Regions from separate parts of the Vibrio sp. VPAP30 genome, predicted to be linked through region 4. Evidence: predicted binding sites of a transcription regulator. Region 4 holds the regulator's gene; each other region holds the start of a gene.
What was found. Region 4 encodes PurR, which represses purine synthesis genes. Its sites were predicted from a motif close to TNANGNAAACGTTTNCNTNA; they were not measured.
Positions count from the first base shown of each region.

Region 1: a site for PurR is predicted at 5,736-5,755, ahead of ZX61_RS13695 (phosphoribosylaminoimidazolesuccinocarboxamide synthase). Genes of this name have one in related genera too.
Region 2: a site for PurR is predicted at 2,311-2,330, ahead of purE (5-(carboxyamino)imidazole ribonucleotide mutase). Genes of this name have one in related genera too.
Region 3: a site for PurR is predicted at 5,110-5,129, ahead of ZX61_RS02355 (formate--tetrahydrofolate ligase). Genes of this name have one in related genera too.

Region 1 covers NZ_LBLS01000031.1:21,733-29,814, forward strand. Annotated here, with positions in the region: gene ZX61_RS13670 (methyl-accepting chemotaxis protein) at 1-183, shown strand, start outside; gene ZX61_RS13675 (YjjI family glycine radical enzyme) at 323-1,864, shown strand; gene ZX61_RS13680 (YjjW family glycine radical enzyme activase) at 1,877-2,743, shown strand; gene ZX61_RS13685 (LysR family transcriptional regulator) at 2,740-3,654, opposite strand; gene ZX61_RS13690 (hypothetical protein) at 3,786-4,316, shown strand; gene ZX61_RS13695 (phosphoribosylaminoimidazolesuccinocarboxamide synthase) at 4,536-5,639, opposite strand; gene ZX61_RS13705 (hypothetical protein) at 5,855-6,250, opposite strand; gene ZX61_RS13710 (glycerophosphodiester phosphodiesterase family protein) at 6,516-7,217, opposite strand; gene ZX61_RS13715 (DMT family transporter) at 7,369-8,082, shown strand, end outside.
Region 2 covers NZ_LBLS01000025.1:69,761-77,842, reverse strand. Annotated here, with positions in the region: gene aroE (shikimate dehydrogenase) at 1-634, opposite strand, end outside; gene hemF (oxygen-dependent coproporphyrinogen oxidase) at 711-1,628, opposite strand; gene ZX61_RS10475 (L-threonylcarbamoyladenylate synthase) at 1,650-2,207, opposite strand; gene purE (5-(carboxyamino)imidazole ribonucleotide mutase) at 2,402-2,887, shown strand; gene ZX61_RS10465 (5-(carboxyamino)imidazole ribonucleotide synthase) at 2,892-4,025, shown strand; gene ZX61_RS10460 (DNA topoisomerase family protein) at 4,065-4,652, opposite strand; gene ZX61_RS10455 (DUF494 family protein) at 4,666-5,145, opposite strand; gene dprA (DNA-processing protein DprA) at 5,148-6,266, opposite strand; gene ZX61_RS10445 (LysM peptidoglycan-binding domain-containing protein) at 6,273-7,298, opposite strand; gene def (peptide deformylase) at 7,474-7,995, shown strand; gene fmt (methionyl-tRNA formyltransferase) at 8,023-8,082, shown strand, end outside.
Region 3 covers NZ_LBLS01000013.1:105,195-113,276, reverse strand. Annotated here, with positions in the region: gene ZX61_RS02370 (BCCT family transporter) at 1-511, shown strand, start outside; gene ZX61_RS02365 (3'-5' exonuclease) at 575-1,294, opposite strand; gene ZX61_RS02360 (DUF294 nucleotidyltransferase-like domain-containing protein) at 1,302-3,191, opposite strand; gene ZX61_RS02355 (formate--tetrahydrofolate ligase) at 3,333-5,081, opposite strand; gene ZX61_RS02350 (hypothetical protein) at 5,247-5,435, opposite strand; gene ZX61_RS02345 (fatty acid cis/trans isomerase) at 5,475-7,832, opposite strand.
Region 4 covers NZ_LBLS01000043.1:494,597-502,678, reverse strand. Annotated here, with positions in the region: gene mukB (chromosome partition protein MukB) at 1-123, opposite strand, end outside; gene mukE (chromosome partition protein MukE) at 120-845, opposite strand; gene mukF (chromosome partition protein MukF) at 826-2,160, opposite strand; gene cmoM (tRNA uridine 5-oxyacetic acid(34) methyltransferase CmoM) at 2,163-2,954, opposite strand; gene elyC (envelope biogenesis factor ElyC) at 3,069-3,872, shown strand; gene torR (two-component system response regulator TorR) at 3,952-4,665, opposite strand; gene torD (molecular chaperone TorD) at 4,903-5,550, shown strand; gene purR (HTH-type transcriptional repressor PurR) at 5,762-6,769, shown strand; cyclic di-GMP riboswitch class I at 6,913-6,999, shown strand; gene ZX61_RS22470 (TfoX/Sxy family DNA transformation protein) at 7,139-7,729, shown strand; gene ZX61_RS22465 (TVP38/TMEM64 family protein) at 7,875-8,082, shown strand, end outside.

The sequences.
Region 1 (8,082 bases), on a different contig from region 4:
CAAATTGCTTCAGCAGCAGAAGAGCAGGCATCCGTGACCTCTGAAATTACTCGTAACACAGTGGGCATTCGAGATGTGTCAAATGAACTGGCAGATGAAGCTCATGACGCGGCGTCACAAGCCGCTCAGCTATCCGAGCTGTCTCATGAGCTAGAGCAGGAAATTCAACGCTTTAAGCTATAAAGCAATACGTGATAACCCCGAGAAATCGGGGTTTTCTTATGTGTTTATTTCCAAATTGGAAAATAGACCTAAACATAATATCAATAGTGGACATTAATGGCATGGGTTAAAATCCATATAATTAATAAGGATTATAGCCATGTCTGAAACTCATAATGCATTCCAACAACGTGTAACCAATATCGTTACCGATGCCAAGCTCTCTCCAAAACAGAAGAATCAATTTTTAGCGCTCGAAGCAGAGGCAAGTCTGCCTTACATGAAGGTATCAAAGGATGTCGTTGATGCTATGGAGGCAGGCGTTTTGTGTGACATGTTTGAAGGCCATGCACCGTTTAAACCACGTTATGTTTTGCCAGATTACGCAAAGTTCTTAAAGCGCGGCTCTGAGTATTTAGAGCTGGAAGCCGCTAAAGATTTTGATGATGCTATCAACTTGCTGACCATTCTCTATCATCATGTCCCATCGGTGACCAACATTCCCGTCTACTTAGGGCAATTAGATGATGTTCTACTGCCGTACGTTGGAAATCTCAGTGAAGAGGAGCTTTATACCAAGCTTAAACGATTCTGGATTATGCTAGATAGAACACTGCCAGATGCGTTTATGCATGTAAACATTGGTCCAACAGATAATATCATTTGCCGAACCATCCTACGAGTCGACTCAGAGTTAAAGCAAATCGCTCCGAACTTAACCTTTATGTACGATGCGAACGTCACCCCAGACGATCTACTCAAACAAGCGACGACCAATATCTGTGAATGTAGCAAACCTCATATTGCTAATTATCCAATGCATGCAGCCGCTTATGGTGAGAATAAGTTCGGCATTGTTAGTTGTTACAATTCTCTGCCTCTTGCTGGTGGGTCGAATACCCTAGTGCGAATGAACCTAAAAGAAGTTGCATTGCGTTCAAAAGACAGAACAGATTTTCTAGATTATGTCTTGCCATCTTATAGTGAATTAATGATTGAGCTCATGGATGCGCGCAGCAGTCACCTGCACGAGAAATCGAACTTCTTCAAAGGCTTCTTAACAACAGAGGGCTTGGTTGAAGAGAATCGATTTGCGCCTATGTATGGCATTTATGGTATGGCTGAAGCGGTCAATATCTTGCTTGATAAAGAAGGCATCAATGAAAAATACGGGCATAGTCACCAGGCAAATCGACTCGCACTCGCAATATCTGAAAAGCTCGCTCACCTCGTCGACAGTAGCCCAGTGAAATATGGCTTAGAGGGCAAGGCACTGCTTCATGCTCAGGGCGGGATCAGCTTGGATGAAGATGTGACACCTGGTGTTCGTATCCCTTATGGCACCGAGCCAGATCCTGTGTCTTATGTTCAAGCAACCGCTGAGCAGCACAAATATTACACCTCTGGTATCAGTGATATTTTGACCATAGATGAAACGGTGAAATCCAACCCCGAAGCTATGTTCAATTTGTGTAAAGGCGCTTTGAAGCAAGGTTTTAGGGAGTTTACCGCGAACGTTGCGTCTAATGATTTAGTCCGTGTTACGGGTTACATGATTAAGCTTTCTGATATCAACAAGTTTGCCGAGGAAGGCTCACGTAAAAACACTACTTTCTTGGGAGCTGAGGCGGCAAAGAACACTGGAATACTAGACCGTTCACCTCGCGTGGTAAGCATGGAAACAGAGCCAGTTTACAAGTAGTAGGGCACAGCAGTGAGTGAGAAGTCAGCGTTAGTTAGCCGCAATCTTAATTTCTCTTGTGTTGATGGGCCGGGCAATCGCCTGGTCATCTTTCTACAAGGGTGTAACTTCGATTGCTTAAATTGCCATAACCCACATACGATCAATCATTGTAATCACTGTGGTGATTGTGTTGACTCATGTCCTACACAAGCGTTAGCTATGACTGATATCAAAGTGGTTTGGGATGAAGGGCTTTGTACTCACTGCGATAAATGTATCGATATCTGTGGTCACAAATCGAGTCCCAAGATTAGGCGTTACAATGTCACTCAGATCTTGGAGGTCATCCGTAGCCAACACTTCTTTATATCCGGTATCACGGTTTCGGGTGGAGAGGCCACCCTTCAGCTCCCGTTTATCATAGCACTATTTAGTGCCATCAAAGCAGACCGAGAGCTAGGACACCTAACTTGTTTCATTGATAGTAACGGCTATTTACCTATTCACGCCTGGGAAAAAGTTATACCTGTTCTTGACGGTGTTATGCTCGATTTAAAATCATGGCAGAGTGAAACGCATCAATGGTTAACGAGAAGAGACAATCATAGAGTAATAGATTCGATTCGCTACCTAGCAAGCGCCAAAAAACTGCATGAGCTTAGGCTGTTACATATTCCGGGTAAAAGCGATCTGGATAGCGAAATCGATGAGGTTGTTAAATTGATTCGCTCACTGCCGGCCGACGTGATAGTTCGGCTTAATGCGTTTCAGCATCATGGGGTGAGTGGGCAAGCACTAGAGTGGGCAAAATGTAGTGAAGTTGAGATGAATCGGTTTCACTCACTTATTGCAGATAGAATTATCCAACCGATACTTACCCCTGCTATTTATACTTAGCCAGCGGTCGTTAATTGCTGGTGGAGCCAGTGTAGTGCAGGGTTGTTTAAGCTTGCTTGGTTCCACACTAAGCTATAGGCGACCTTGCCATACTCAAAAGGAAGAGGTTTAGAGACTAAGCCTTTTGCTTGCGCTGCATTTTCAGCCCACATTTTAGAGCAGGTTAGTAAGTGCTCTGAATGGTGACACATGATCGCGGCAGCGCCGAAATCCGCAACGGACATTGCCACTTTACGGGTGCCGTATTTCTGTGTCAGGGTTTGTTCGAAGTAGGGCTCAGCGAGATCTTTGTCCAAAATACCGATATGCTGGTACGACAGATAGTCATCAATGCCGAGCGCTTTATTAGCTAATTGATGGCTAGTGGACATCAAACAGACCATTTCATCAGCACAAATTTGTTGCCACATTAGCTCGCGGCTACGTGTTGGTGGTTGGCTAATATCATGCGGTAAGATCATAAAATCGACTTGCCCGCGTACCAAGGCATCAAAACTTAACTGCTCTTTCGCATAAACATTGATAGCTCTCGCGTTGGCGAGCTGGTTTATGATGAGCGCGATTTTTGACGCGAACAGTTCAAAGGTACTTTCGCGCATAGAGAGAGAAATCGTCCCCTCAAATTCCGCTGGCTTGAAAGCACCTTGGTGCAAAATACCATTCATGCTCGACAATATTTTATGAACTTCAGAACCAATGCTAAGCGCAAATGGCGTTGGAATTAATTGGCCTCCCTCACGGTAGAACAGCTCATCTTTAAGTTGATCCCGCAGCTGATTGAGAGTTTTACTCACACTTGACGGGGTAACGCATAGGACCTTGGCGGCATTGGTCACGCTATGAGTACTAAGAAGGACATGTAACACGGTAAGGTGTTTAAGGCTGATTCGAGAAAGGGCTAGGTAATCCATAATTCAAAGGGACTTACATTGGGAATGCTACTTATACCGCTTCGCCGCAGTAATTCATAGCCTGTCACTCACATAAGCGATCACCGCGATATCCGCTAGACTTTAATTGAGGGATGTATCAGGAGTGAATTATGAAGAAATTGCTATTGACTGCTGTCTTGTTAGCACTGGCATTTTCTAATGCTTACGCGGAAGAAGAAGAAGGTGAAGAGGCGGGCAGCAACAGAACGAAAACGCCGCCAAGTGTTGAAGACATTGACACTGATGGTGACGGATTGGTATCGCAAGAAGAGTTTAATCAGTTCCGTCAGGGTGATGATGACGGTGACGAGGAAGAAGGCGATGAGTCTGAGCGAGAAGGAGATGGACTCAGTGCGTTTCCTTCGTTCGATAAAGATCGCGATGGTTTCGTTACTCAAGAGGAGCTTAATGCTCATGCTAAGTACTCGAACCCGGGTAATGGTACTGGTGAGCTGAAAACAAATAAACAATCACCAGACGCCCGCACAATCTCTTCAAGCTCGCGGAGCCAAGGAAAGGGTAATAGTAGCGAGAGCCGAGGCAATAGCGGTAATAGCAACAAAGGCGGAGGCGACAAAGGAGGCGGTAATCGTGGAGGTGGTAACAGCGGTGGGGGGAACAAAGGTGGTAAGAATAAATAGCTAAGCACAGAGCTAGTTTTTCTTCGCTCGTACAAAAGTGAAACCCTGATATTAAGGAAGCAACCTCTACTAATGTATGTCAGACTCCTTTGAGTATATTCGCTGACCTACAGAGAAAATGCTGGTTTAATTATGCTCTGTTTTGAATTGCCAATTTGATAATTGCGGCGAAATCAAAAATGCCCTCAAAAGTGAGGGCATTCGATTCGGCAGGGGAGGTTAATCGATCAGGCCGTAATCGCGGCTAAGGATATCGATGATTTCCTGTTTTGGGTTATTGCTTAACTCAATCTTGCCACCTGTGATCTTCTCTGCGATGCCCAAGTAAGTTTTAGATATGTCCATTAGTGCCTCTAGCGGTAGTGCGTTATCACACGCTAATGCTGCACGCTCGTCCATGCGCTCTTTGTTAAGTAAGATATCTGGTTCAGGGAAGTGGTTAAGTAGGAACTGACGAAAGCCTTCTTTTGAATTTTCGACAATGTTACCCGTATCGTATTCGAGCTCGTCCCAAATGCGTGATGAATCTGGAGTACCAACCTCATCCATGTAGATAAGCTTCTCGTTACCCGCAGCATCATGCACATAACCAAACTCAAACTTAGTATCGACAAAGATTTGCTCAACTTGTGCGAGAGCGTTACTAATGACAACAAAGCCTTCGCGGAGTAACTTCTCGTACTGATAGATGTCTTCTGCTTTAGAAAAGTTAAATGCGGCGAAGTTATCTACGATGTTCTGACGCGTGATGTTTACGTCATCGGCTTCAGGCACGCCCGGAATACCTTTTAAAATGCCTTTCGTTGAAGGTGTCATCAGCAGCTCTGGTAGCGCTTTATCCTTTTCTAGTCCTTCTGGTAACTCAATACCACAGAACTCTCGTTCGCCTTTCTCATAAGAGCGCCACATTGAGCCAGTAATGTACTGGCGGCAGATCGCTTCGATCATAATTGGTTTCGCTTTTTGAACGATCCAAACGAAAGGGTGGGGAATATCAAGGATGTGGCTGTCAGCTAAGCCGTGGTCCTTAAAAAGCTTAAACCAATGATTTGAAATAGCATTGAGCGCTGCGCCTTTACCCGGAACCCCTTTAAGTCCGCCTTCGGCGTGCCAAATACAGTCGAATGCTGAGATACGATCACTTATAACCATAATGGCTAGCGGCGCGTCTGGGGCGACGTCATAACCTTTTTCTTGGATAAGACGCTTGCTGTCTTCTTCAGTGAGCCAGTAAACAGAGCGAACTTTTCCGCTGTGGACGGGTTTATCGGTGCGAATTGGAAGATCATCGTTAACAGCGAGAACTTGATCAGCGAGACTCATTTTGACATTCCTATACTTTAGCAAGGTGGTGAAATTATCTACGCAGATAATTTATTTGCTTCGCATAATACCAGAACTATTTTGTGCTGCCACAGAAAAAGCAAACGTTTGCTTTGATTTTTCTCTATATGGTGGAAAACAGCTCAATAGGATGCAAAAAAGAAAAGGCCCCTCGGTTAAAGAGAGGCGAAAAGACAGTGAATTTGTTGAGCTTATTAGTGGTACTGGTTGAATCTGCCCTCAACGAAAAAGACTTCGCACTGGAACTGTTTGCCATGAACGCGCAGCAGGCTTTGCTCGATCATAGGGATATTGTTAGATGCGATTACGGCACTTGCGTTACCGGATTCAATCGCTTTTTTGACGATCTCAAACTCAGACTGTTTTTGCGATGGCTTCATTTGAATGATCTTTTTACAGCTAACATGATAAGAAGCAAATTGCTCATAATCTGGACGAGGGCACTCTGCAGTAAACAAGATCCATTGTTGCTGCCCTGAAAGACCAGCTAGGCGACTTAGCGTTGTGTTATCAATGCTCATTGGTACCGTAGGTTGAGCCAAAACATTGTATTTAGAGAACGTGTGAGCTTGAGTATGTGCCTGAATCATAATTACTGTCCTTACGTACATGCTGTATGTCTATACAGTAGATTTTATTGATGGCGATAGCAAGCATTTTTGTGCAGCTTTTAAGCAGAAAATTGCTGGCACTTCTGATGCTGCTGGTGTAATACGTTGTATTTATGGGTTTTATTCGTTTTTAGGCGAAATTTGATGTAGAGAGGGAATCGACAAAAATGTGAGCTAGAACAGAATAAGTTATTCAGTGTTATACAGTAGTTTCGAATAACACTGGATAAAGAAGGAGAGGAGACTAAAGGAATCGTTCAGGGTAATCACTAAAAATAGCATCAAGGTTTGGCAGATGTTTTAACGAGCCTGGGTTGTTGACGGTATAGCTCCACACTTGGTAACCCTGCGCTTTTAAGTGTTCTACCAGTCGTTTGTTGGCCCAACGATAGTTGATATTACAGCTGAACGCGCCTACTTGCTTTAGCAGCTGTTTAGTCTTGCTATCAAGGCGATTGCAAAGAACACCAATTTTGTATTGCGGCAACTGTTGATAAAGTTGATGGATGATTTGATGGCTAAAGCTTGAAATAACAATCTGGTGGGGATCAACCTTTGCCTCTTTGAGTTGCTGCTTAAGTCGTTGGCATACGAACTGTGGGTCGTGTCTATCGATTTTAATCTCAAGATTAAGCTTTAAGTTGTGCTCGGCGCTCATTTGCAGCAATTCTGATAAGCTCAAAATTGACTCATGGCTAAAACGCTTATCAAACCACTGGCCAAAATCATACTGCTTAAGTTGCTCTAGCGTTAATGAATCCAAACGTCCAACACCATCGCTGCATCTATTAATAGTATGATCGTGACAAATAACTAAGTGGTTATCTTTTGTTGGCTGGATATCGACCTCAACCCATTCCAAACCAAGCTTAATTGCTGCTTCAATACTCGATCTAGTGTTTTCAGGGTAGTGTCCTGCGACACCTCGATGCCCAACAATAATCATATGGTTATTCTCTATGATGGAAAGGGAACAGATTACTCTTTAGCGAGAATTTTGGATAGATAATTCATAGCCATTGTAGTCCAAATCTGACACTATCAGTCAGATATTAATAATAAAATAGATAGGTCGATAGACCATAGAGAGAGTTAAATTGAACGCTGAACGTAAAGCTGCTTGGATCCTATTTATAACTACCGCTCTCGCTGGGTTAGGGTGGATCTTCTCTAAAGAGACAATACAAGGTCTCCCTCCATTTGGTTTTGTTGGGCTGCGCTTTCTTGTGGCTTCGATATGTCTATTACCTTTATGCTACAAGCGCTTTAGAGACCTGACCACTCAACTTTTATTGCAGGCGATAGGAGGTGGGAGCATTCTTGCTTTGGCTCTGCTTACTTGGGTCTATGCGATTTCTATTAGCGAGACCCTAGGTGAAGGTGCCTTTATCGTTAGCCTGTCTATGATTATCGTGCCGATTATTGCCTGGGTTCTTTATCAAGAGCGTCCTAAAAGGGCTTTTTGGGTTTCTATGCCTATAGCCATTGCGGGCTTAGCAATGCTGTCGTTAACGGATGGGTGGAAAAGCTCTGCAGGACAGCTGTGGTTTTTAGCCAATGCCTGTCTGTTGGCGCTTCACTTTAATGTAAATAGTAAGTTGGCGCAAAAAGTCCCTGTTCTTATGTTGACATGCATTCAACTGTTCGTGACCGGAGTGCTTGCACTGGTCGCCTCCTTGATATTTGAAACCATCCCGGAAAGCGTTGAAACTTCCATATGGGGATGGTTTGCGTTAAGCGCACTGCTTGCGACAAGCCTTAGATATGTCATGCAAACTTTGGGGCAGAAAGGGTGCAACCCTGCCAATGCC
Region 2 (8,082 bases), on a different contig from region 4:
ATTGTTCAGTAAAGATTGCTGCTGATATATCTGGTAGCTCCCCACTTAAACTAGAAGAGGTAGAATTGATAATCACATCAAACGACTGCTTCACTTCACTCATCTCACAAGCGCTAATCGTTCCATACGGTGCAAACATCTCGGCAAGCAGTTGCGCTTTGGCAAAGGTTCGGTTGGTTACAACAATTTCAGCGGGCTGCTGGTCTAATAGTGGCTTAATAACGCCACGCGCGGCACCACCAGCACCAATAAGTAAAATACGGGCTCCCTTTAAAGGCGCTTGATATTGAAGTAAGTCTTGCACTAACCCTTCACCATCTGTGTTATCACCAATAATTTCACCATCATCAAGCTTCTTCAGGGTATTCACCGCCCCAGCTAGTTGAGCACGTTCAGTTAGTCGAGTGGCAAAGCGATAAGCATCTTCCTTAAATGGAACAGTGACATTACAACCTTTGCCACCTTGAGCAAAAAACTCAGACGCCGCTTGTTGAAATGCATCCTTATTTGGGCTTTCTGCAGTATAGGTTAATGATTGATTGGTTTGACGAGCAAATAGGGTATGAATAAAAGGCGATTTACTTTGAGAGATGGGATTACCAAAAACGGCATAACGATCTATTTGCTGAGTCATTTCCTTTACCTGTAAAACTAAAAAAGGGCCAATGCGAAACATTGACCCTATCACTATCTATATATTGAAGAAAGTCTTACCACTCTCTTGGTTTGAGGTAATGATCGTATAGATCAGCTTCAGGAGAGCCCGGCTCAACTTGGTAAGCATACTCCCATCGCGCTAACGGTGGCATCGACATCAAGATAGACTCAGTACGACCACCACTCTGCAGTCCAAATAAAGTGCCACGGTCAAACACTAGGTTAAATTCAACGTAACGACCTCGGCGGTAGAGTTGGAACTGACGTTCACGTTCACCGTATTCAGTGTCTTTGCGGCGTTCTACTATCGGCAAATATGCGTCCGTATAGCCTTGGCCAACCGCTTTAATGTACTCAAAGCACTTATCAAACTGCCAGTGGTTGAGGTCATCAAAGAAAAGACCACCGACACCTCTGGTTTCATCGCGATGTGGTAGATAGAAGTATTTATCACACCAAGCTTTATGCTCTGGGTAGACTTCACTACCAAATGGCGCGCACACTTCCTTCGCGGTGTTGTGCCAATATTGCGCGTCTTCTTCGAAAGGATAAAACGGCGTTAAATCGAAACCACCGCCAAACCACCAAATAGGCTCTTCACCCTCTTTTTCGGCAATAAAGAAACGAACGTTGGCGTGCGAGGTTGGTACATATGGGTTATTAGGGTGCATAACCAATGACACGCCCATGGCTTCAAAGCGACGTCCTGCAAGTTCAGGTCGGTGCGCTGTCGCTGAAGCTGGCATCTCTTTTCCTTGTACATGAGAAAAGTTAACGCCACCTTGTTCAAACACCGCACCTTCTTTCATGACTCGAGTTCGACCACCACCACCCAATTTCTCTCCGGGTTCACGGTGCCATTCATCCTCTACAAATACTGCGCTCCCATCGGCTTGCTCTAGTTGCTGACAAATAGAGTCTTGGAGCGTCATGAGAAATTGTTTTACTGCTAGTTTATCTATCGCTGACATTCGACTTCCTTTGTTGCAGGGTTAACCCTGTCTTAATACTTGTGAGGTTCTTGCATCACGAATTTCACTTGGATTTGTTCGACCACCGGTTTGCCCTTCTAGCACCGCCACTAACTTATCACCAAGGTGTTGATAAACTTGTTCGGTTGTTACACATGCTGGCTCGCCAGTCAAATTCGCGCTGGTAGAGGTTAGCGGCTTTCCAAATGCATTACACATCTTTTGTACTAAAGGATGATCAGTCACGCGCACGGCAATCGAGTCATATTGCCCCGACACCCAATTAGAAACCTTATCACTACTTGGCATAATCCAAGTGACAGGCCCAGGCCAAGTTTGCTGCACTCGTTCTAACTGTTCTGCGCTTAAGGCTTGCTGATTAATATAAGGCAACAGTTGTTGGTAATTAGCAGCTATCAGGATAAGCCCTTTTTCTACCGGACGTTGTTTAAGTTCTAGTAGCTTCTTTATCGCATTAGGGTTGTCAGGATCGCAGCCAACCCCAAACACACCTTCTGTTGGGTAGGCGATCACTTCCCCCTGTTTTAGTGCACTGAGTGCTCGCTCAAAGTTACTCACCTAAGCATCCTATTTGATTAGCGGTTTAGGTTAAGTGTACAAATAATCGTAAGTTGTGACTAAAGCTATTTAAGTAGCAATCTTTCATCTGCTCATTCAAACCCGACGCAAACGTTTGCTTAGTGATAAAATCCCCGTATAATGCGCTCAAATTATTTGCTCACCAATTCTACGCAGCTTTGAAGGAGTTTGAGATGAAAGTCGGTATCATCATGGGTTCTAAATCAGATTGGCCAACAATGAAACTAGCAGCGGAAATGCTAGACAGATTCGGCGTTGAGTACGAAACGAAAGTGGTTTCTGCGCATCGCACACCTCAACTTCTTGCAGACTATGCCACTAGTGCTAAAGAGCGTGGTCTTAAAGTGATCATTGCGGGTGCTGGCGGCGCTGCTCACCTTCCAGGCATGGCGGCGGCGTTCACGTCATTACCCGTTCTTGGTGTTCCAGTACAATCACGAGCGTTAAGTGGCCTTGATTCACTTTACTCAATTGTACAAATGCCGAAAGGAATTGCGGTTGGCACTCTAGCTATCGGCGAAGCAGGAGCAGCAAACGCTGGCATTCTAGCAGCGCAAATTCTTGGAACGTCAGATCAGGCAGTGATGGAAAAAGTCGAAGCATTTCGCGCAGAGCAAACAGAAACCGTTCTAGCCAACCCAAACCCTGCGGAGGACTAAGTCAATGCATGTTTTAGTGCTAGGTGCTGGTCAATTGGCTCGCATGATGTCTTTGGCAGGCGCACCACTGAATATTGAGATCTCTGCCTATGACGTGGGCAGTCAAAACATTGTTCACCCACTAACTCAAGTAGTGATTGGTCATGGCCTAGAGAACGCAATCACCCAAGCTGATGTGATCACTGCTGAATTTGAACACATTCCTCACGATATTCTGGCAATCTGCGAGCAAAGTGGAAAGTTCTTACCTTCGACTGAAGCGATAAAAGCAGGCGGCGATCGCCGTATTGAGAAGCAATTGCTTGATGACGCAGATGTGCGCAATGCGAAGTACTTTGTCATCAATACACGTGAAGACTTTGACCAAGCGATTGCACACGTTGGCATCCCTATGGTGCTCAAAAGCGCGCTTGGCGGATACGATGGTAAAGGCCAGTGGCGCTTGAAAGAGGCAAATCAGGTCGATGCAATTTGGGCAGAAATGGCCGAGTGTATTGCTACATCTGAGACACAAGCTATTGTTGCAGAAGAATTTGTACCATTTAACCGTGAGGTTTCACTGGTTGGCGCGCGTAGTAAGGTTGGCTATATTGCAGTTTATCCTCTTGCTGAAAATGTTCACACTGACGGTGTACTTACTCTTTCGACTGCCATTGCAGATACTGCACTGCAACAACAAGCAAAACAGATGTTTACTGCTGTCGCTAATAAACTCGATTATGTTGGCGTACTAACCCTTGAGTTTTTTGATGTCAATGGCTCCTTACTAGTCAATGAGATTGCCCCGCGCGTGCACAACTCAGGACACTGGACTCAACAAGGTGCAGAAACATGTCAATTTGAGAACCACTTAAGAGCTGTGTGCGGCTTACCATTGGGTAGCACCAAGCTGATCCGTGAAACCTCAATGATCAATATCCTAGGTGAAGACACGCTAGAAAATGAACTGCTGGCAATGGATGGTATTCATATTCACTGGTATGGCAAAGAAAAACGTGCAGGTCGTAAGATGGGGCACATCAACGTGTGCGGCGATTACAGTGGAGAGTTGCAACGCAAACTTTGCGCCATAGCTAAGCTACTTGATAAGCAAGCCTTTCCAGCGATTCACGAATTTGCAGACAATTTGGGTCAGTAACAAACATTAAGAAAAAAACGGCGCACCTCGCGCCGTTTTTTATTGTTCTGATTGAGTATGGTGACACTTGCGATCAGCGCATTGCCTTTTCACTCCGCTCGCAAGCGTCTTCTCGATCAACAGCGGAAAGCCACACTTTTCACACTGACCAGCAACCGGCGGTTGGTTTACAGCAAACTTACACTTCGGGTAGTTATCACAAGCATAGAAAACCTTACCAAAGCGGGTTTTCCGTTCTACTAAATAACCTTTAGCGCACTCAGGACAAGTATGATGCTCTGGTTGCTGTTCTTCCTGCTTGGGGTGATCGAGCGATTCAATATGATGACAGCTTGGGTAATGACTACAGCCAATAAACATCCCGTAGCGACCCTGTCGTAATACCAACTCATTGCCACATTCAGGGCAAGGCACACCTAACTCTTTAACAATATGACCGTCGTTTTGGTGTAAGGGTTTAATGAAGTCACACATTGGGTACTGATCACAGCCCAAGAAAGGGCCATGCTTGCCATGACGAAGGTGAAGCTCACCTTCTCGTTGTTCACTTTGGCATTTAGGGCACGCTTGGTGCTCTAGCGCATGTTCATGGGCTGAAAACAGCTGCTGATCAATTTTATTGCTCATATAAACTCAGGAATTAGTGGAGAATACCTTGCTCTTTGGTATACAACAGCTCTTCCATAAGTGTGTATGCATTCTCATTGCCTGGCACATTAAACAGCACCATCAGAACAATCCATTTAAGGTCATCGAGCTCAAACTCGTCTGTCTCTAAGCCCATGATACGGTCAATCACCATCTCACGTGTTTCGGTCGTCAAAACATTAACTTGCTCTAAGAAGGTCAAAAAACCGCGACACTCAATACTTAAGCGTTCGCACTCTTTGGTTGTATAAATACGAGTCGAGTTCGAAGCACTGCACACCGAAATCGCAGAGTGGGTTTCACTTTGCTGTAGTGCTGCTAGCTCTTCTAGCCAGACAAGGGCTTTGTAAATGTCTTTTTGATGAAAGCCTGCACGAAGAAGCTCTTCTTCTAGCTCATCTTGATTGACTTGTAACTCTGCATCGCTATGGATGTAGGTTTCGAATAGATACATTAAGATATCCATCATCATAGCTAGCCCCTCCCCTTTCGAATATAGCCACCGGAAACTGCAACAACATGCCCTGAAAGCTCAAGCTCTAAGAGCTGCATCATGACGTCCTGCACAGGTATATTGGTCCTGTTTGCAAGAATATCAACTGGTATAGCCTTACTTCCTACGTTAGCTAACAGCAGAGGAAATGGCAATTCTTCTTTACTATCTATTTCATCGAAAAGTTCATTTTGAATCGGTGGCTTATTGGTATTAGACCAGCGCAACAGAGTCTCTATTTCATCAATGATGTCTTGCACTCTCATCACTAGGCAGGCGCCTTGCTTTATCAGCAGATTCCCACCTCGTGCATTGGCATCATGAATAGAACCAGGGATCGCAAACACCTCTCGCCCTTGCTCTATCGCGTAGCGAGCGGTAATCAAAGAGCCACTCTTCTCCGCAGCTTCGACTACTAGCACGCCAACAGAAAGACCGCTAATGATGCGATTGCGGCGCGGAAAATGATCAGCTTTAGGTTTCGCCAGCGGGTGAAACTCAGACACCAAAGCACCTTGCGCTTCAATAATTCGTTGCGCCAGATGACGGTGACGAGCAGGATACACAGTTTCTAGACCACTACCTAACACAGCCAGCGTCTTTCCCTCCCCTTGTAATGCCCCATCGTGCGCATAACCGTCAACACCTAAGGCTAAACCACTCGTAATAACAATATTTTGCTCTACTAACGCCCGTGCAAAGCTTCGTGCAGTGTTGAGCCCCTCTACACTAGCATTTCGACTACCAACCACAGCGATTTGAGGCTCAGATAAACAGTGCACGTTGCCCTGAACAAAGAGAAGGGGGGGCGCTCCAACGGCTTGCTCAAGCAGAGCAGGGTAAGCACTATCTCGCTGAGTAATAATGTGATTGTGTGAGCTTTGTTGTTGCCACTCTAGACACTGTTCGACATCTTTGATGGCCCTTTTTTTCAGATACTTAGCCTGTTGTTCGCTCAAACCAAGTGCCAGTAAGGCCGGAAGATCAGATTGGACAATATTAGTAGGTGAGTCTTTCTTGAGTAGACCAAGAAACGTTTTCGGTCCAACCTTAGGTGTAAAGTTAAGCGACAGCCAAGCAGCCAGCTCTTGGGTGGTCATGAATTTTCAGTCCCTTGGTGGTTGCAGTTTAGTTTTTTTGCTCACGGCTTCTGAAGCTTCAGTGACAATCGCCACACTGAAGTACTGGTAAGGACGAACAACCATCAAATGACCAACTAACTTGTCTGGTAACTGTACAACTTCCCCCCTAGCTTGTTTTCGCTCTGGCAGATCAGCAGCAGGCCTCAACAACGCAAATACATTACCTTGCTGCACGCCGTCATGCTGACCTCGGTTAAGTACCACGGCTTGATTTTTACCGACATAGTGAGTGTCATCAACGGATCCAAGAATTTTGACTAAGCTCAGTTGAGCGGGGATAGGAGAGAAAATCGCTTTATAAACCAGCGTCGAAGTTTCGGATAACGGCAACGCGATGTCATCAAACAAAATTTCTTGGCTTTGTTGAACCAGCTTCAACGTAGAAAACAGGTCATTACTCGCCACAAGCTGTGCATGGGCAATTCTTTTTATCACCTGTGCGGTTTTATCCCCGCGTTTAAATTGATTCATTAAGCGATAGATGCCCCACTCTTGAGCTACCTGATCGCCAGAGATATAGATGACATCATGCCCATCAATCAATTGAGTGCCTAAACTGTTACCCATCACCCGACTGCACTCGACAAACGCTTCGTTTTCCAGTATCAAATTGTGTTCAAGGTAAGGAATAATATACTGAGGATTTAAAGCTAGGATGGCAGGCTTGTCGCGCTTCACGATAGAAGGAGCCAGCCTAACCACAGATTTTAGACTTAGCGTTGGATGCCCCTCCCGCCACAACAGTGCAAGTTGGTCTCCGGGATAAATAAGATCAGGATTGGCAATGTTTGAGTTAATTTGCCATAAAAGCGGCCACTTCCAAGGGCTGTCGAGATACAAGGCAGAGATATCCCATAAGGTATCCTCTTTCATGACAGTATAAATGTCTGGAGCATCGGGCTTGATAGATAATGGCTCAGCTTGCCCACTAACCAGATTACCCACTGTGAGTAACATAGCGACTCTTAAACCTCTCCAAATACGTACCATAGCTTTACTCCGAATAACCAACCTAGCTCGGCGATATTCCCTGTTCGTCTGACGGCTAACAACATAAAGAAGCAGCGCAAAAAGCGCATTGATGCTGTCATTTGGGGTGTAAAATGTCTAGAATTGAGCCAACGAGGTTTATCCTGATTCGGCACAGTTCAACATTCGAGTGTATATGTCTGTATTACAAGTATTAACATTCCCAGATGATCGCCTTCGCACCGTAGCAAAGCCGGTAGAAGCCGTGACACCTGAGATTCAAAAGTTCGTTGATGACATGATTGAAACCATGTACGACGAAGAAGGTATTGGTCTGGCAGCAACCCAGGTCGATTTCCACCAGCGCATCGTTGTTATCGATATTTCTGAAACCCGCGATCAACCTATGGTTCTGATTAACCCAGAAATCCTAGAGAAACGCGGTGAAGATGGCATTGAAGAAGGCTGTCTTTCTGTTCCTGGGGCGCGAGCGCTTGTACCACGTGCAGCAGAGGTGTCAGTGAAAGCTCTTAACCGTGATGGTGAAGAGTACACATTTGAAGCTGACGACCTATTAGCCATTTGTGTCCAGCACGAACTTGATCACTTAGAAGGCAAACTGTTTGTTGATTACCTTTCGCCTTTAAAACGTAAGCGTATTCAAGACAAACTGGCTAAGATCAAGCGCTTCAATGAAAAGCACGTAAGCAAAGCCTAAGCGCAAATAAAAGAGAAGGAAGGTACTTTGAGCAAACCTTTGAAAATTGTTTTTGCTGGTACTCCGGATTTCGCCGCCCGTCACTTG
Region 3 (8,082 bases), on a different contig from region 4:
GTTTATCGCACGCGTATCGAAAGGTCGTACAGTACGTGAATTCATTACGGCGGTTCTTCTAGTACCAACAGCAGTAACACTACTATGGATGTCGACGTTCGGTGGTATGGCGATAGAGCAAGTGATCAATGGTGTAGGCGAACTTGGTTCTGAAGGACTGACAGACGTGTCACTGGCGATGTTCCAAATGTTTGATGTGTTGCCATTTGGCTCAATTCTGTCAATCATTGCAGTCATTCTAGTACTTGTTTTCTTTATTACGTCTTCGGATTCGGGCTCTCTTGTAATCGACAGCATTACTGCTGGTGGTAAAGTGGATGCACCCGTAGTTCAACGTGTATTCTGGGCATTTATGGAAGGTGCAATAGCTGTTGCTCTTCTTTGGATTGGTGGCTCAGAGGCGGTTCAGGCGCTTCAAGCGGGTGCGATATCAACTGCACTGCCATTTACCTTTGTATTGCTGCTGATGTGTGTCAGTTTGCTAATGGGTATGCGTACCGAGAAGCGATAACGATTTCAGCTAAGATTTAAAAAGGGACGGTTATCGTCCCTTTTTTGTGCTTGTTGTACCGTCCTAAATCCATAATTGGCTGATAGGAATATTTTTTTCATAGTGGTGGGCAATTTGCGCCTGAAGAAGTTCTGCAGTAGCAACCGCATCGGTTAAAGCGTGATGTGGTGTGTAAAGAGGGAGCCCATAGCGAGAACGGCTGGCTCCAAGGCGAACGGATTCTGGCTTGCGGCCACGAATTTTATTTAGTATTCCACCGCTGATTTTTTGCTGAAGTTGAGTTTCGATGTGCATTGTATCGACAACCGGGAACTCGATACCTTCTTTGATTCTTGCATTCAGGGCCTTGTCGAAGAACTCTCGCTCAATTCTTTGGTAGTGAACAACCATTATCTTACCAGCCATTTGGGAAAGAATATCTTCATAAACACCAATTAAATCAGGCGCGTCTAAAACATCTGAGTGGGTTATACCGTGAATGACAACAGACTCTTCCGGCAACTGCTTACTCGGTTTCACAGTCCAGTGCTGTGCCTGATTGATAAAGATGCGGTTAAGGTTAAACGGAACCGTACCTATGGTGATGATGTCATCTTCGTCAGAATCTAACCCCGTCGTTTCAAAATCCATCGCGAGAAACATCACCTCATCTATAGGTGTTGAAGGATCTGGAACTCCAGCATCATAATAGGTTTTTAATGCCTCGTTCTGGACTACCTCTAGCTTGCGGCTAAACTTATTTTTCCAGTCGATAGACGGAGGCGACATGATTTTATTAAACATTATTGCCTCACTTAAAGTTATTGCTAGCTTGATAGCGGAACTTCAAAAAGTTTTGCGCATTACTTAGGATCTGGAAAGCGTCTTTTAAATTTCGACGTTCAAAGTCCGACAGATTTTCTGGCTCAATGTTGTTGTCTGGAGCGATCTTATTTTCAACATCGAGAGCTTGATGGCGAATGCGTACCATAGAGATGAATTCGAGGGCATCACTTAAGTCGCGTGCTTTGCCTTTTGGCAGTATACCGGCTTCGTGGATATCATCTAATCGTTCAAACGAGTTTTTGGAGCGAGAGCCAACCGCAAGAGCGTGAACACGGATCAAGTCAGCTAGAGGGGCAGTACCGCGACGTTTAAGGTTGATAGAGTTCTTATGTTGACCATCTTTCTCCATAACAAAGTCTTTGAAGAAACCCAGAGGTGGAGTGCGGTTCATGGCATTACGCGCTAAACACGCTAGGAAGCGATTGTTTTTACGCGCGCGGCGAATAATAAAGCCGTTTAAATGCTCCGCCCATTTTAGTCGGCCATAAACGCCTTCAAGGTCGAAAAATATTGATGCGTTTAGCAAAGCTTTCGGGTTTGGGTCGTCAATCCAATCAGCAAAGCAATCTTCCCATTCGGTACGTGTCATACGCCAATCAGGATTGGTTGCCATAATGTCGCCGGTGCAATAGGTGTAGCCGCATTTATCTAACCCATCACAGACTCGTTTGGATAACTCGGCAAAATAGGTATCGTGCTGCTCTTTAACAAAGGTGTTATCAAGAATTATCGCATTATCCTGATCGGTCACAAGCAGTTGTTCGTCACGTCCCATTGAACCAAGAGCGACAAAACAGTAAGGCACCGGAGGCTCTCCAAGTTCTTCCTCAGCTAGTTCGATGATGCGTTGTTTAAAGCTTCGACCAATCACAGACATTGCGCTGCCGACCATGTGAGAGTTGGCGTCTTCGTTTACTAGGCGAACAAAGCTGTCTTTTACTTGCTCAGATAGTGCGGAAAGCTCTTCTATCGACTGTTGCTGGAAGATGGTACTGACTAGCAGCAGTGAGTTTTGCGACTCATAACGTACAATGTCTGTCGCTTCTATAATACCGATCGGCTGTTTGTCTTTTAAAACCGGTAAATGATGAACGTTGTAGCGCAGCATGGTGAGCATGGCTTCGTAAACATAGGCGTTATGGTCGAGTGAAATCAACTCTGTTGTCATAACCGTTGAAACATCATCGCTTGGGTCTAACCCTTGAGCAAGAACGCGAGTACACAAATCACGGTCAGTAATAATACCGACCAGTGGGTTGTTATCATCTTCATCATCTTGCGCTATATCTGGATCAATAATCAGTAAAGATGAGACATTCTCTTCGGCCATTTTAATTGCCGCATTTTGAATAGACTCCGATTTAGGGATGGTTGGTGCTTCACTCGTCAGTAGGGTACGCACCTTAGAGGTCGTTAAGTCATTTTGCTCGTTGCTGTTAGACACGGTTTGACGCAGTCGAGCGGTATCCTCAACTTCAACAAAATCTGCGAAGGTTTCGTGCTTGTCATAAAGTTCTTGGAAAACGGCCTCTGGAATACAATACAGTAGGCTATCTTTAATCGCCTTAGCCGGAAAGCGAACCTTATTGTTGGTCAGTAGCCCCATTTGCCCAAACAGCGAGCCTTCATCTAATCGGTTGTATAGCTCACCTTTGCGTCGATAAACTTCAATAACACCACTTCGGACCATATATAAGTCGTGAATTTCATCGCCAAAATGGATAACAGGTGTGTCTTCACGATAATAAGAAATCTCTACGTGCTTGGTGATGTAGTTAAGAACATCATCTTCGAGTTCATCAAAAGGTGGGTGTTGGGATAGGAAGTTCTTAATTTCCAGTAGCTCTGCTTCCATGAAAGCATCCAGTCTTTGCGAGTCATATTTCAATGTTACATGATCTTGCTATTAACTTCATGGGTTGCTGTGATGTGCGCAAAGAAAAGGGCTAAGTTTTAATCACTTAGCCCCTTGGTAGCTTGCAGTTTGAGGGAAAGACTAGCTTAAGCCAATGATGTTGCCCTGATCATCTAGATCGAGATTCATAAAAGCAGGCTTTTCCGGCAAACCTGGCATTGTCATTACGTTGCCACACAAAGCGTAAACAAAGCCCGCACCTGCGCAAAGGCGGAGTTCGCGAATAGGGACGTTAAAGGCTGTGGGCGCACCTTTAATACTGCCATCGGTCGAAATAGACAAGGGTGTTTTCGCCAGACACACAGCTAGGTTGTCAAAGCCATGTTGTTTAAGTTCATCAAGCTGTCTTCTGGCTTGGTAGCTAAGTGTCACGCCTGATGCACCATAGCCTACTTCGGCAACAGACATTAGTTTTTCTTCTGTGGTTTGGCTAAATTGATAGAGTGGCTTAAGTTCAGCGGCTTTTTCACATTGAACGATGACTTTTTGGGCTAACTCAAGTGTGCCTTCACCACCTTTTGCAAAGCCTTCGCTAATGGCGACTTCGACATCGTTGGGTAAGGCTTCAATCATGGTCTTAAGTGTGTTCAGCTCTTGGTCGCTGTCTTGAGGAAAACGGTTAATTGCGACAATGGCAGGCACGCCATATTTGTTGACGTTGTTAATGTGCCATTTTAGGTTATCAAAACCAGCAACGAGTGCGTCTTGGTCGTCTTCGAACAAAGTGTCTGGAATGGCTTGACCCGGCTTTAAATCATAGAGACCAGAGTTGGCTTTTAATCCACGTAGCGTTGCGACAATTACGGCACAATCGGGCGATTTCCCAGACATCTGTGCCTTGATATTACAGGCTTTTTCAAACCCCATATCAGAGCCAAATCCACCTTCAGTGACCGTGAAGTCACACAGTTTGGTCGCAATGTTATCAGCGATAATTGAAGAGTTGCCATGAGCAATGTTGGCAAATGGGCCAGCATGAATAAGGGTCGGTACACCTTCAAGAGTCTGCATCAATGTTGGTTCAATGGCTTCTTTCATGCTGACTGCCATTGCGCCTGCAACCTTAAGGTCTTCAGTGGTCACGGGTTCACCATTTATATCGTAAGCGACCACAATACGACCGATTCGAACGCGCAAGTCTTTTAGGCCTGACGCTAGGGCAAGAATAGCCATGAGCTCTGACGCGGCTGAAATATCAAAGCCATCATGTCGCTCAAAGCCATTGATGGTTTTATTGGCTTCGTTTTTCCCCACTGTGACCATACGCAGCGCACGGTCATTGTGATCCATCACGCGCTTCCAGACAACACGTTGCGGGTCAATTTTGAGTGCTGTTAAACCGCTACGTTGCTCAAAATCTTTGTAACCTTGGCGTTGTTCATGGTAGATACGAGCATCAATAGCTGCCGCTGCAAGGTTGTGCGCGGCAGTCACCGCGTGAATATCACCAGTTAGATGCAGATTAAGCTCTTCCATCGGCGCGACTTGAGAGTAGCCGCCACCTGCAGCACCACCTTTTACGCCGAAAACGGGGCCCATAGACGGCTGTCGGATACAGGCCATGACTGAGCATTTGAGTTTAGCTAAACCCTGAGACACGCCAATAGTTGTGACTGTTTTACCCTCACCGAGTGGGGTCGGAGTGATGGCAGTTACCAGCACGAGCTTTCCTGTGGTGTTGCCATGCAATCGCTCTAAGCTTTGCAAGCTTACTTTAGCTTTGTATTTTCCTTGACTATGGAATTCATTCGCATGCAGCCCAGCATGCTCGGCAATTTGAGCAATTGGCAGTAGTTTTGTCTCGCGACAGATCTCAATATCAGACAGCATAAAACCCTTTTAATTTACATATAAAAAGCAAGGCAATCGTTTGCGTTCAGATAATAACGATTAAATTTGCTTTGTAAAGCGCTGGTTGCAGGAGAGTGGATTATAGCTGTGTCATGGGGCAGGAGCAAAAGAAAGCCCCATGTATATTACCATGGGGCGTTTTCGTTAGTACCAGTCATCTTCAGGGATTATTTTCCCTTCAGGAGCATATGGATCGTCATCAAAAGGATGTTCTGCCTTATTTCTAAGACTATCCAATTGATGTTCGAGCATTTGAACGGTGTCGTAATCACCTTCAGAGCAGGCGACATAAATTTGCTGCTCTAGAGCTCTAATGCTGTCATTGATACCCATAATCACCTCCCTGAGCGTGTTATGCGCAGTTGAACAGTTCTACCTATTCTCAAATCTATTGTAGTCAAGCAGGCCAAATTCGATAGGTTGATCTGCTTTATACCAAGTATGTACTCGGTCGCTAAAAGGCCAGAATTTGTCAGAGCTACGACGAATTGCGAAGGTATCCAATAATTTAACGTAATCCTCTTCACTGGAAATATTTTTCAACATTTCTACCAGTTTTGGTACTTGATGCTCTTGCAGATTTAGATACGCGGCAGGATAGCTGCCGATCACGCCGCGTACCAAGGTGAGATCATCATTAGCAGGATCACGATTACTCGCTTCGTCAAACAAGCTTGAGATATTGGTATGTGCACTGTTTTGCAGTAAAGTGTAAAGCTGATCTTCGCCCGTTTCAGACGTAATCATAAGCATCATAATCTGCGGTAGATAAGCAAGACCTTGGCCTTTAATTCTATCAATGCTTCGCAGCAACTCTTCACTTTCAGGCTTCATGCCCGTTTGCTCGATCCTGAATCGGTTGGTCAATATTGGTGCGAGTTGCGTTTGCAAAATATCGTAAAGTTCCGCTTTTGGGTCGTCGGTTTGATACGGCACCTGAGTTGGTTGGTCAAACGGCTTAACATTACGTTGTAAAAAATCACTGAGCTGGCTGCTTTGGTCCTCATACCAGCTAGAATGCTCTTTATGACGTATTTCTCTCGGCAAGAGGGCAACAAAATTGCTCTCTCCTTCAAGGCGTAAGAAGTCCATAAACATACGGGTCATCAGTTGATGGCCAAAGTTTCCATACACGTCAAACCCAGCCACGAGCAAATAATGGATACGCTCTATTAAGGCATAGTCTAAGACCCAAGCTGTTTTGGGTGGTGTTCCGACTAAGCCACGCACTACTGACGCACTATCAAAGTGCCTAAATACGGTAAGCGCTGCGTTCGGGTTAGTTCCTTCACCTGTCCAGATCACATCGGTTGTTAGGTACTTTCCCCCTTCAAACCATTGATTAGTGAACTTAGATTTTGCCTCTAGGTATTGCGCTTGTTGCCTTGAGTATGCAACCCAACTTGTCACTGGCAAGGTATTACTTTCCAGCTCTGCTGGCAATTTAAGGTTTTCTGCTTGAGAGCGGTAAAATTCGTTCACTTCTGGGAAGTCGGCTTTGTCTGGATCTAAAAAGAATACCCAGAAGCGGTCATTGATAACATTAAGAGCTAACTGACCACGGCAAACAGGTCCTTTTATAAAGGCGTTAATGGTGTTTTGCGCATTGTCGAGCATAAACTTAAATCGTGATTTAACCGGAAGATCGATAAAGGCAGTCATGGGGTTAGCCGCGATCTCTGGAGTGTAATCTGGTAACGTAGCAACGCTGTAATCAGAGTCTATAAACCACTCTTTCCAGCGATTCATTCTTTCTCTATTTAGCGCAAATGGCATATGGGTTTTATCAACAATCGTACCTTGCTCTGGTACCAATCGATAATAAACCCGGGACACGCCAGGATCGTCATAAGGTCTACGTGTGGCTATTCGATTGAGAGGCTGCCCCGGTGGAGTGCTTGATCTGACTAAAGTAAAAAAGCGTGGATTCTGTTGGTTTAAATCAGAAAAATAGAGATGAGATAGGAACAGGTGCTCATAAATGTAGCGCGCAGTAAGTTGCACTTTGCGCGGACTTTTGTTGAGCAGAACTTCGACTTCGGCGATGAGCTGCTGTTCAGCAATGGTTAAGGGCAGTGGTTGACTCATCTTGGCCCCGTCTTGCAGCCAACTGACAAGAGTTGAGTATTCGTTCGAGCTGAGGTTTGGCATTCCGTAGGGCATGCCCCATGTAGGGTAATCTTGAAGGTACTGATCATACTCCTCAATAGACGGACAAACCTGAGAGCGATCAATCGAAAAATCAAAACCTTCTAACTGCTGCTGGTCTGGCAATGGGTGTGCTTCCTTCTGTGTCAGCATTCTTGCAATCAGACCTGCTTCAAGATTGGCTGTTGGGTTTTGCACGCGCTCATTCAATACTGGGTTAAACCCAAATTCTCGCCACTGAGCCGTTGTTTGAGCGTCTTCAAACAAGCGATGAGGTGTAGAAGCAGTCAGACGAGTACCTTGATAAATCAGCTCTTTGCTAGAGCCTCGATCAATACCTTCTACAGAAGACATTTTTAATTGGCATGGAGCGTCATAGCAGGCGTGGCAAACCACGCAGCGGCTATCAATAATGGGTTTTACTTCACTAAGAAAAAAGTCACTTTCTACACTGCCGAGGTCACTGCGGCGTTCTTGTACATGTGGTTCCCCAAATAACTGGTCGTAATTTAGCCCTGCATAGGTTGCACAGCCTGCGAACGTTAACACCACGGCCATCATCAAAAATGTACGTAAATTCATCTGGATACTTGTACTGACTATTCAATGGACTAATTGCAGCAGAAGGCATAGATAATGGCAAACAATAGTTGGGCTTAAACGATAAAAACGTTAAGAAAAATGTCCGTTGTCGCGTTTTTACCAGATATAACCATAATCCGTTATTGGCATTAATGGTGTTAGGGGGAATAGCTTGTCGAGGGGAAAGTGAAAGCCACGACAGGTGGCTTTCTAGCGATCGGGTGCTAATGTTCTTGCTGGCAGGTGTTGA
Region 4 (8,082 bases):
TGATTTACCTGCACCGTTACCACCAGAAAGCGTGGTGACTAGGCCATCAATATCAAAAGTACGAGCAAAAAAACCGTTCCAGTTGACCATGGTTAGCGATTGATATTTACCTCTTTCAATCATGCTTCACCCTCTTCCATCATTTCTTGTTCAGCGTTATCGTCGCTGTCAGTTTGTTCTAGTAAGCTACCCTGGCTTGGCTCTTTGGTATGCACCACAGCTTCGCCATCACGAATTAGACGTAGCTGCGCTTCACGCATGTCATCACCCACACGCACGTCCGCACCAAAGCGAAATACCGATTCACTGATGCTGAATTTACCTGTTTCACCAATATTGATGATCATGCCTAAGCGGCGCAGGCGGCGTAGCGACGTACGTACTTTCTCAAAGAGCTTCTCTTTGTCTAAGTCGGAACCTGTTGCACGATTGGTTACTAACTTCATTAGCTTCGCTTCATCGGCAAGTGCTAATAGCTCTTCATACAGCTCTTGGTTAGTAAAGATACCTTCATGAGCCAAACGCTCTGGGCTTAGATAAAGAAAACACAATACCTTACCCACCAACATATCCAGCTCTGAAAGCACACTGCGACCAATCAGTGACGTAGAACGCGGTCGCAAGTAGAAAAAACCTTCCGGCGCTTTCACTAGTTCAGTGTTGTAACGTTGGTAGAAAGAGGACAACTCAACTTCGAAATCTGACAACATTGCATGGTTATCAAGATCTTCGCTTGAGATGTGACGCCCTGCTCGCAGCATGCTGTCTAGCGCTGGGAACAAAGGGTTTGAAATTGCTTTTGCCAGATTGTCTGACATGTATTCATTAATATCGGTCGATGACATTTGCTTGTACCTTTGCACCAAATTCGTTGATCGCTTGCCAGTCTGGTTGAATGGCCTGGTAGTCAGACTCTGAGTAGCCTAGACGCACCGCTTGGTCGATAACAATTCGTGCTAAATCAAAATGATGAGTTTGAGGGTGCTGTGCTAGATAATCACGTAGCACTAACCCCAGATCAATTGGTGCGCCTTGCTCTTTATGAACTTTAAGCATACCAGCTATGCGATCTGACAATTCATCATTGACCTGTTGAAACTCTTCGTATTCCACTTCTAGTGGCACTTGGCCGGTTACTTCATCGTCTCTCAGTACCAAAGCCTCATCACGAAGATCAGTTAGACGCTCGGCATCTGCGTATGTCAGATACCAAGGCATATCGAAATATTCTTTCACTGATTGACGTAGACGAGAACTGAATGCTCGGTTCTTATCCATATCAATCGCAGTTCGAATAAATTTGTGAACGTGGCGGTCATAACCGATCCAAAGATCGATCGCTTGCTGACCCCAACTGGTGATTCGGTCTAGCTTCATTTGCAGCCCAAACAGGGTTTCAGCAATAAACTCTAGTTCGTCATCACCATAAACGAGCTCTTGGATATCGAGAATCTGTGTTTGTAGCTCGTCACCCGCGGCTTGCAACGTATCTTGTAGCTCTTTTAGCGTATTAGATGTTTCAGAAAGCAGCGCTTCACAGTTGTTGATCGCGTCGCGCCAATCTTTGTTTAGTAGCTCTGCGATCTGAATCTTAACCGACTGCTGCTGCTCATCCATAACACGCTGGTTAAGATCGATCTGATCAAAGATCTCACCCACTGAGTACTTAAGCACGCCATAAACGTTTTTACGCCAATGACCCGCAGTCCCACCCTGACGCGCAGATTCAATCGCCTTCGACATTTCGTCTGCAACCATTGAAAGCTGGATAGAGAGCTTAAGTTTAGAAAATTCGCGGTGACGAACGTAGTAGTCCGTTATACCGATAGCTAAAGGAGAGAGACGATAAATACTCGCTCCATCAGTCACTTCACTGGTGAAACGGCTAATGAGCCGTTGCTTAACCATTTCGTTAATCGCATTGTTGGCGCGAAATGCAGACGCATCACCTGTTTCTTCAAATAGTCGGGTAATAATAGTAAACGCATCATGCAGTTCACCCTCACCCAATTCTTCATCAAACCTTTCATTACTGAGCACAGCAATAGCGATCAAAAATGCCAGTCGCTCTGTTGTCAGGTTCAATGAGAAATCCTGCTGCTTTACCCAACCGACTAGTTCATCAATCGGTTGTTCAGCATTTAGAGTCATCTCACTCATTGTTAGTCCTGCTTATCTTTCTTTTGTGCCCATACATGTATGTATCGACCTAACGAGAGGTATGGCTCTTCTCTGCACAGTTGTCTTTCCAGTGCCAACACATCTTCATACTGGTAATCGCCCATGTACTCCATATTTCCTATGTAGTCACTAAAACAGCGAATACCAGACTTGCCACAAATTAAAAAGCCAGCGTCTTCAATCCACTGGTAGACCTCTTCAGGTCTTAAGCCTTTTTGTGGCTGCAATTTAAATCTTTTGCGATGCGGCATTCCATCCAATACATGAGGAACATTGCCACACACGACATTCTTATAGACCAGACCATGGTGGTTGTAGAACATGACGGATGCCATGCCACCAGGTTTAACTTGTTCTAAGACTTTTTCTAGAGCAGGTTGAGGGTCTGCTAACCATTCCATCACCGCATGAAACAGGACTACATCCACTGGGGACTCTAAGTGCTGGTCAATCGATTGGACTGGCGAATGAATGAAGCGATACTGCTCAAGCAGGTCATTATTTGCAATATCCTGCTCTGCCAACAGCAGCATTTCAGAAGATAGATCACATAACGCGACATGATGTCCGAGCTTAGCCAGCTTTTGCGACATTTGTGCCAAACCACCTCCGGCATCTAGCACATTGAGTCGCTTATTTGCCCCATCAACAGCATTAAGTATCTGTTGAAGATCTTCCCAAACAATGACTTGGCGAATCTCTCCTTTGTCAGAACCGTAAATATTTTTTGCAAATTTGTGGGCAATATCGTCGAAATTGCGGTCTTCAGTCACAGCAGCTTAGGTTATCATGTCTAATCGTGCTGCTATTCTGTCATAAGAAAAGCAGGAATAAAGAGGCTTTCTCTTAAATTATAATCAATTGATGTTTTTTCGGACTATTTAAGTATGTTTGAGCTGAAAAAAGTTGTGTCTTCTCTACTTATGCCGCTTCCGGCGATGCTAATCATCGGGTTATTCGGCTTAATGTTGATCATGTTTACTCGTAAACAGAAGACAGGCTGCTTTGTTGTTCTATTCTCTTTCATCGGTATCTTCCTTATCGCCTTTCAACCAATCTCTTCTCGTTTGTTGATGCCGCTTGAACGCCAATACTCCGCCTTTTTCCCCGTTGACGAATCTATCGACTACGTTATGGTGTTGGGCAGTGGTCATGTGGTTGACGATAAAATACCTCCTACGTCTGAGCTTAGTCGTACTGGGTTAATGCGCCTTGCTGAAGGTATTCGCATTATGCGTATCTACCCTGGTTCCAAACTCATTTTATCGGGTTACTCGGGGGGGTCTGAAGTGAGTAATGCGCGTATGATGGCTAAAGTTGCCCTAGCGCTTGGTGTATCTAAGTCGGATATTATTTTGTTAGAAACCGCAAAAGATACTTGGGAAGAAGCGAGACAAGCGGCAGCTTTCGTCAATACCAAAAAACTGGTTGTGGTTACTTCAGCGAGCCATATGAAGCGGGCACTTAACGAATTCCATGCTGCTGGGCTTAAACCCTACCCAGCTCCCACCAATTATTTGGCTCATAACAACATTAGCCAAGCATGGGAAAAATACACACCCAAAGGTAAGTACCTCGAGCAAACTGAACGATACTGGCACGAGACATTGGGCCGAATCTGGCAAACCTTGAGAGATTGGGCGTCAGACTACGAAGAGCAAGCTCTTCAAGCCTCTGAAAGCAAACTGTAACTATCAGTATCTCTAGGTAGAAAAATACCGAGGCAAGCCTCGGTATTTTTATGCAAGTCACATGTTCCAACCGTCGAATTTAATCACCCGCGAACATATAGCCTTCACCATGAACGGTAACAAAAATCTGCGGATTCTTTGGATCGAACTCCATCTTAGCTCGCATGCGACGAATCAACACATCAATCGTGCGATCATTCGGCGCATCAACACGATGGCTGATCATATTCAAAATACGCTCACGGCTGAGAACCTGATTCGGGTATGAAGACAAAGCAACCAGCAGCTCATACTCTGCTTTAGTCAGCTTCACAGGCTCTCCATTTCGGCTTAAAGCGCGGCGCTGAACATCAAACGTCCACTCGCCAAAGCGAACAACATTATCATCTTGCTTCGCTGCGCTATCCACTCCTGACGAATTACGTGCAGCGGAAATTCGCCACAATAAGTTCTTAACTCGAACCAGTAGCTCTCGTAATTCAAAAGGTTTAGTGACATAGTCATCGGCGCCCATTTCGAGGCCAACAATTTTGTCGATGCTGTCCGTGCGTCCTGTTACTAGGATAATTCCAATGTCTGATTGACTGCGTAGTTCGCGAGTTAGCATTAATCCATCTTCACCCGGTAGATTAATATCCAACATCACCAAATCAATCGCGTTGTTTTGTAGCATGTCTCGCATCTGCTCACCGCTTTCTGCTTCGCTGACTTGGTAACCTTCGTTCTGAAAGTAGCCAACGAGCTTGCTGCGAGTCACTACGTCATCTTCTACTACTAGTACATGATAACTCATCTGCACCACTTAATTTGCATTGGGAATAGTTCTATCATTTATTCTATTCATAAATAGTAACATTTCTAGTATTTATCACTTTAAAAACGAGAAAGATGATTTTTTATTGATTCAAGACAAAACCTCCGCCCTTGTTAATAAATGCTCATAATTCGTCTTTTATTGTCACGTAAGCCATTACCGCTATTCATTTTTATTAGTTACACTAATAGGTAGTTATTTTGGGAGTGATACCTAATGCAAGAAATCAAAGCATTCAACGAAAAACGTGCAGAAATCTATTGGTGGCTTTCAAGCCTTTACGCCAAAGAGCTAACCGAAGAGAACCTTGAGCAGTACCATTCAGCTCAAATCCGCTCTTTCCTTACTGGCCTTGGCGAGAATGCCGATCTCAAACCGTCGATTGATCGTGTCATTGACGCACTCAATCGCTTGATCGATCGCGAAGATGCTCAGCTTGAATTAGCCGCTGACTTTTGTGATCTGTTTTTGAAATCTGACCGCGACTCTGCACTGCCTTATGCTTCTATGTACATCGGCGAGTCGGGCCTACTCGATGACAAGCCGGCGAAAGAGATGGAAGCGTTAATGCTAGAGCATGGCGTTGCTGTCGATGAAAGCTTAAACGAGCCTGCTGATCACATTGCCATTGAACTCGATTTTCTAGGCAATCTCATCATTCGCTCCAATGAACTCGAACAAGAGCGCCATATTGAAGAAGCACTTATCGAGCAAGAGAGCTTCATTCGCCAGCACATTCTAAGCTGGGCACCTAAGTTTTCGGCTAAGTGCCAAACGCTCGATGAGTTCGGTTTTTACTCTGCTATTACGTCTCTAACAGTGGCATTCTTGGAATTGGACTGCGCATACTTAATCGGCGAGTAGAGTCTGACAATGTGAACTGGCACAGGTCAGGACAACGAATTTTGTTTGCCCTCAGTCAGATTGCGGTCTAAAATCGTGACCGCAAACGATAAAAATGAACTATTCAAATACAAACCGCTAAATAAGAGCGGTTTTTGTGTTTCTGATACTTTCTGCCAACTTATTCTAAACTGAATATATTCTCGTGGCAGTCATCGACAGGACAGAATTTATGGCCACTATTAAAGATGTTGCTCGCCTTGCAGGTGTTTCAACAACCACCGTGTCTCACGTCATCAACAAGACACGCTTTGTTGCAGAAGCGACACAAGAAAAAGTGATGGAAGCGGTAAATGAGCTTAACTACGCGCCAAGTGCCGTTGCGCGAAGCCTTAAGTGCAACACAACTCGCACAATTGGTATGCTAGTTACTCAATCGACTAACCTATTTTTCTCTGAAGTTATCGACGGCGTAGAAAGCTACTGTTATCGCCAAGGTTACACTCTGATCTTGTGTAACACAGGTGGTATCTATGAAAAGCAGCGTGACTACATTCGTATGCTTGCTGAAAAGCGGGTAGATGGCATTCTAGTCATGTGTTCCGATCTGACTGAAGAGCTGAGCGAGATGTTAGATCGCCACAAGGACATCCCTAAAGTTGTTATGGATTGGGGGCCAGAAAGCTCTCAAGCAGATAAGATCATCGACAACTCAGAAGAAGGTGGATACCTTGCGACCAAGTATTTAATCGAGCATGGCCACAAGGAGATTGCTTGCCTGAGCGGTCACTTTGAAAAAGCAGCTTGTGTCGAACGTATTCGAGGCTTCAAGCGTGCTATGGCTGAAGCTAAACTGCCCGTCAATGAAGACTGGATCTTAGAAGGCAACTTTGAGTGTGATACCGCGGTATTGGCGGCAGATAAGATCGTAGCAATGGATAACAAGCCGACAGCTGTGTTCTGTTTCAACGATACAATGGCATTAGGCCTGATGAGTCGATTACAGCAGAAAGGCATTCAAATCCCGCAAGATATGTCGGTGATTGGTTACGACAATATTGAGCTTGCAGAATACTTCTCTCCTCCACTAACAACGGTTCACCAACCAAAACGACGTGTAGGTAAAAACGCCTTTGAGATCCTTCTAGAGCGCATTAAAGATAAAGAACATGACAAACGCGTGTTCGAAATGCACCCTGAAATCGTCGAGCGTAAAACCGTTCGCAATCTAAATAAGTAACCTCAAGTCAAACGCTTAGCTAGTAGTCGTTTTATTGGCTAAGCGTATATATCCCCCCTATTTATTGAACCAATATCACATTTATCCCATTCAAATGTGATGCTCTGCGCAGTTTTATTTATTCTTAAAATGTTCGATTAATGCCACGAACAGGGCAAACCACTCCGAAAGGGTGGGACGCAAAGCCTCCGGCCTTAAACAATTTATTGTCTGGTAGCGGGGTTGCCGATGGCGAATATGCAAACTGTCATACCGTTTTTACTTGTTCTTGAGCTCGTATGACACCTTACTGACATTGTATCTGCATTATTTTGCTAATCTCTCGGACCTGCATTGGTGGCGTATACATATACACCGAGAAAACACAGCATGGATAAACCAATACTAAAAGACTCAATGCGTTTGTTTGAGCAGTTAGGCCATATTAAGTCTCGCTCAATGTTTGGTGGTTTTGGCATTTTTGCCGATGACACCATGTTCGCACTTGTAGTCAACGATAAGCTTCACGTACGCGCGGATGCCACTCTCGCTAAACAGTTTAAATCTCAAGGGCTCGAACCCTATGTTTACAAAAAACGTGGTTTCCCTGTCGTAACTAAGTACTTTGCTTTGTGTGACGATTTGGCGTCAGACAGCAGTAAAGCCCTAGAGATTGCTAACGTCGCACTCAGAGCAGCGAACGTAGAAAAACAAAGTCAGTCGCAAGCAAAACCAAATCGCTTGAAAGATCTACCTAACCTAAGGCTCGCTACTGAGAGAATGCTTAAAAAGGCAGGTATTGAGTCGGTTAAAAACCTTGAAGACGTCGGTGCAGTTCACGCTTTCAAAGCCATTCAATCCACACACTCTGCCGATGTAAATATCGAACTTTTATGGGCATTGGAAGGCGCGATCAACGGAACTCACTGGTCGGTCATTCCTCAAAGCCGTCGTCAAGAGCTATTAACTCAAGTTAGTTAATCAAGCAGTACTTATCTAAGAAGTCAGCCACAGCGCTGACTTTTTTATTTTTATCCATCGCAATGAAATTTGCTGCTTGCTTTCCCTGTCTTGTCTAGTAACACTTAATACATCTATCCTCGATGTAAGATGGAGCAGCTTCAACATGAATAAAAAAATCGTCCTTGGTATTCTCTTCGTTGCACTAATTGTTTTACTAGGCGTAAACTTTGGTCAATATCTCACGCTGGAAAATGCGAAAGCCCAACAAGCTGAGTTGGCTACCTTTATTGCCGACAACTTTACGGTTGCAGCGGCCACTTATTTTCTGGCTTACATAGCTATTACGGCCTTTTCTATCCCCGGAGCTGCAG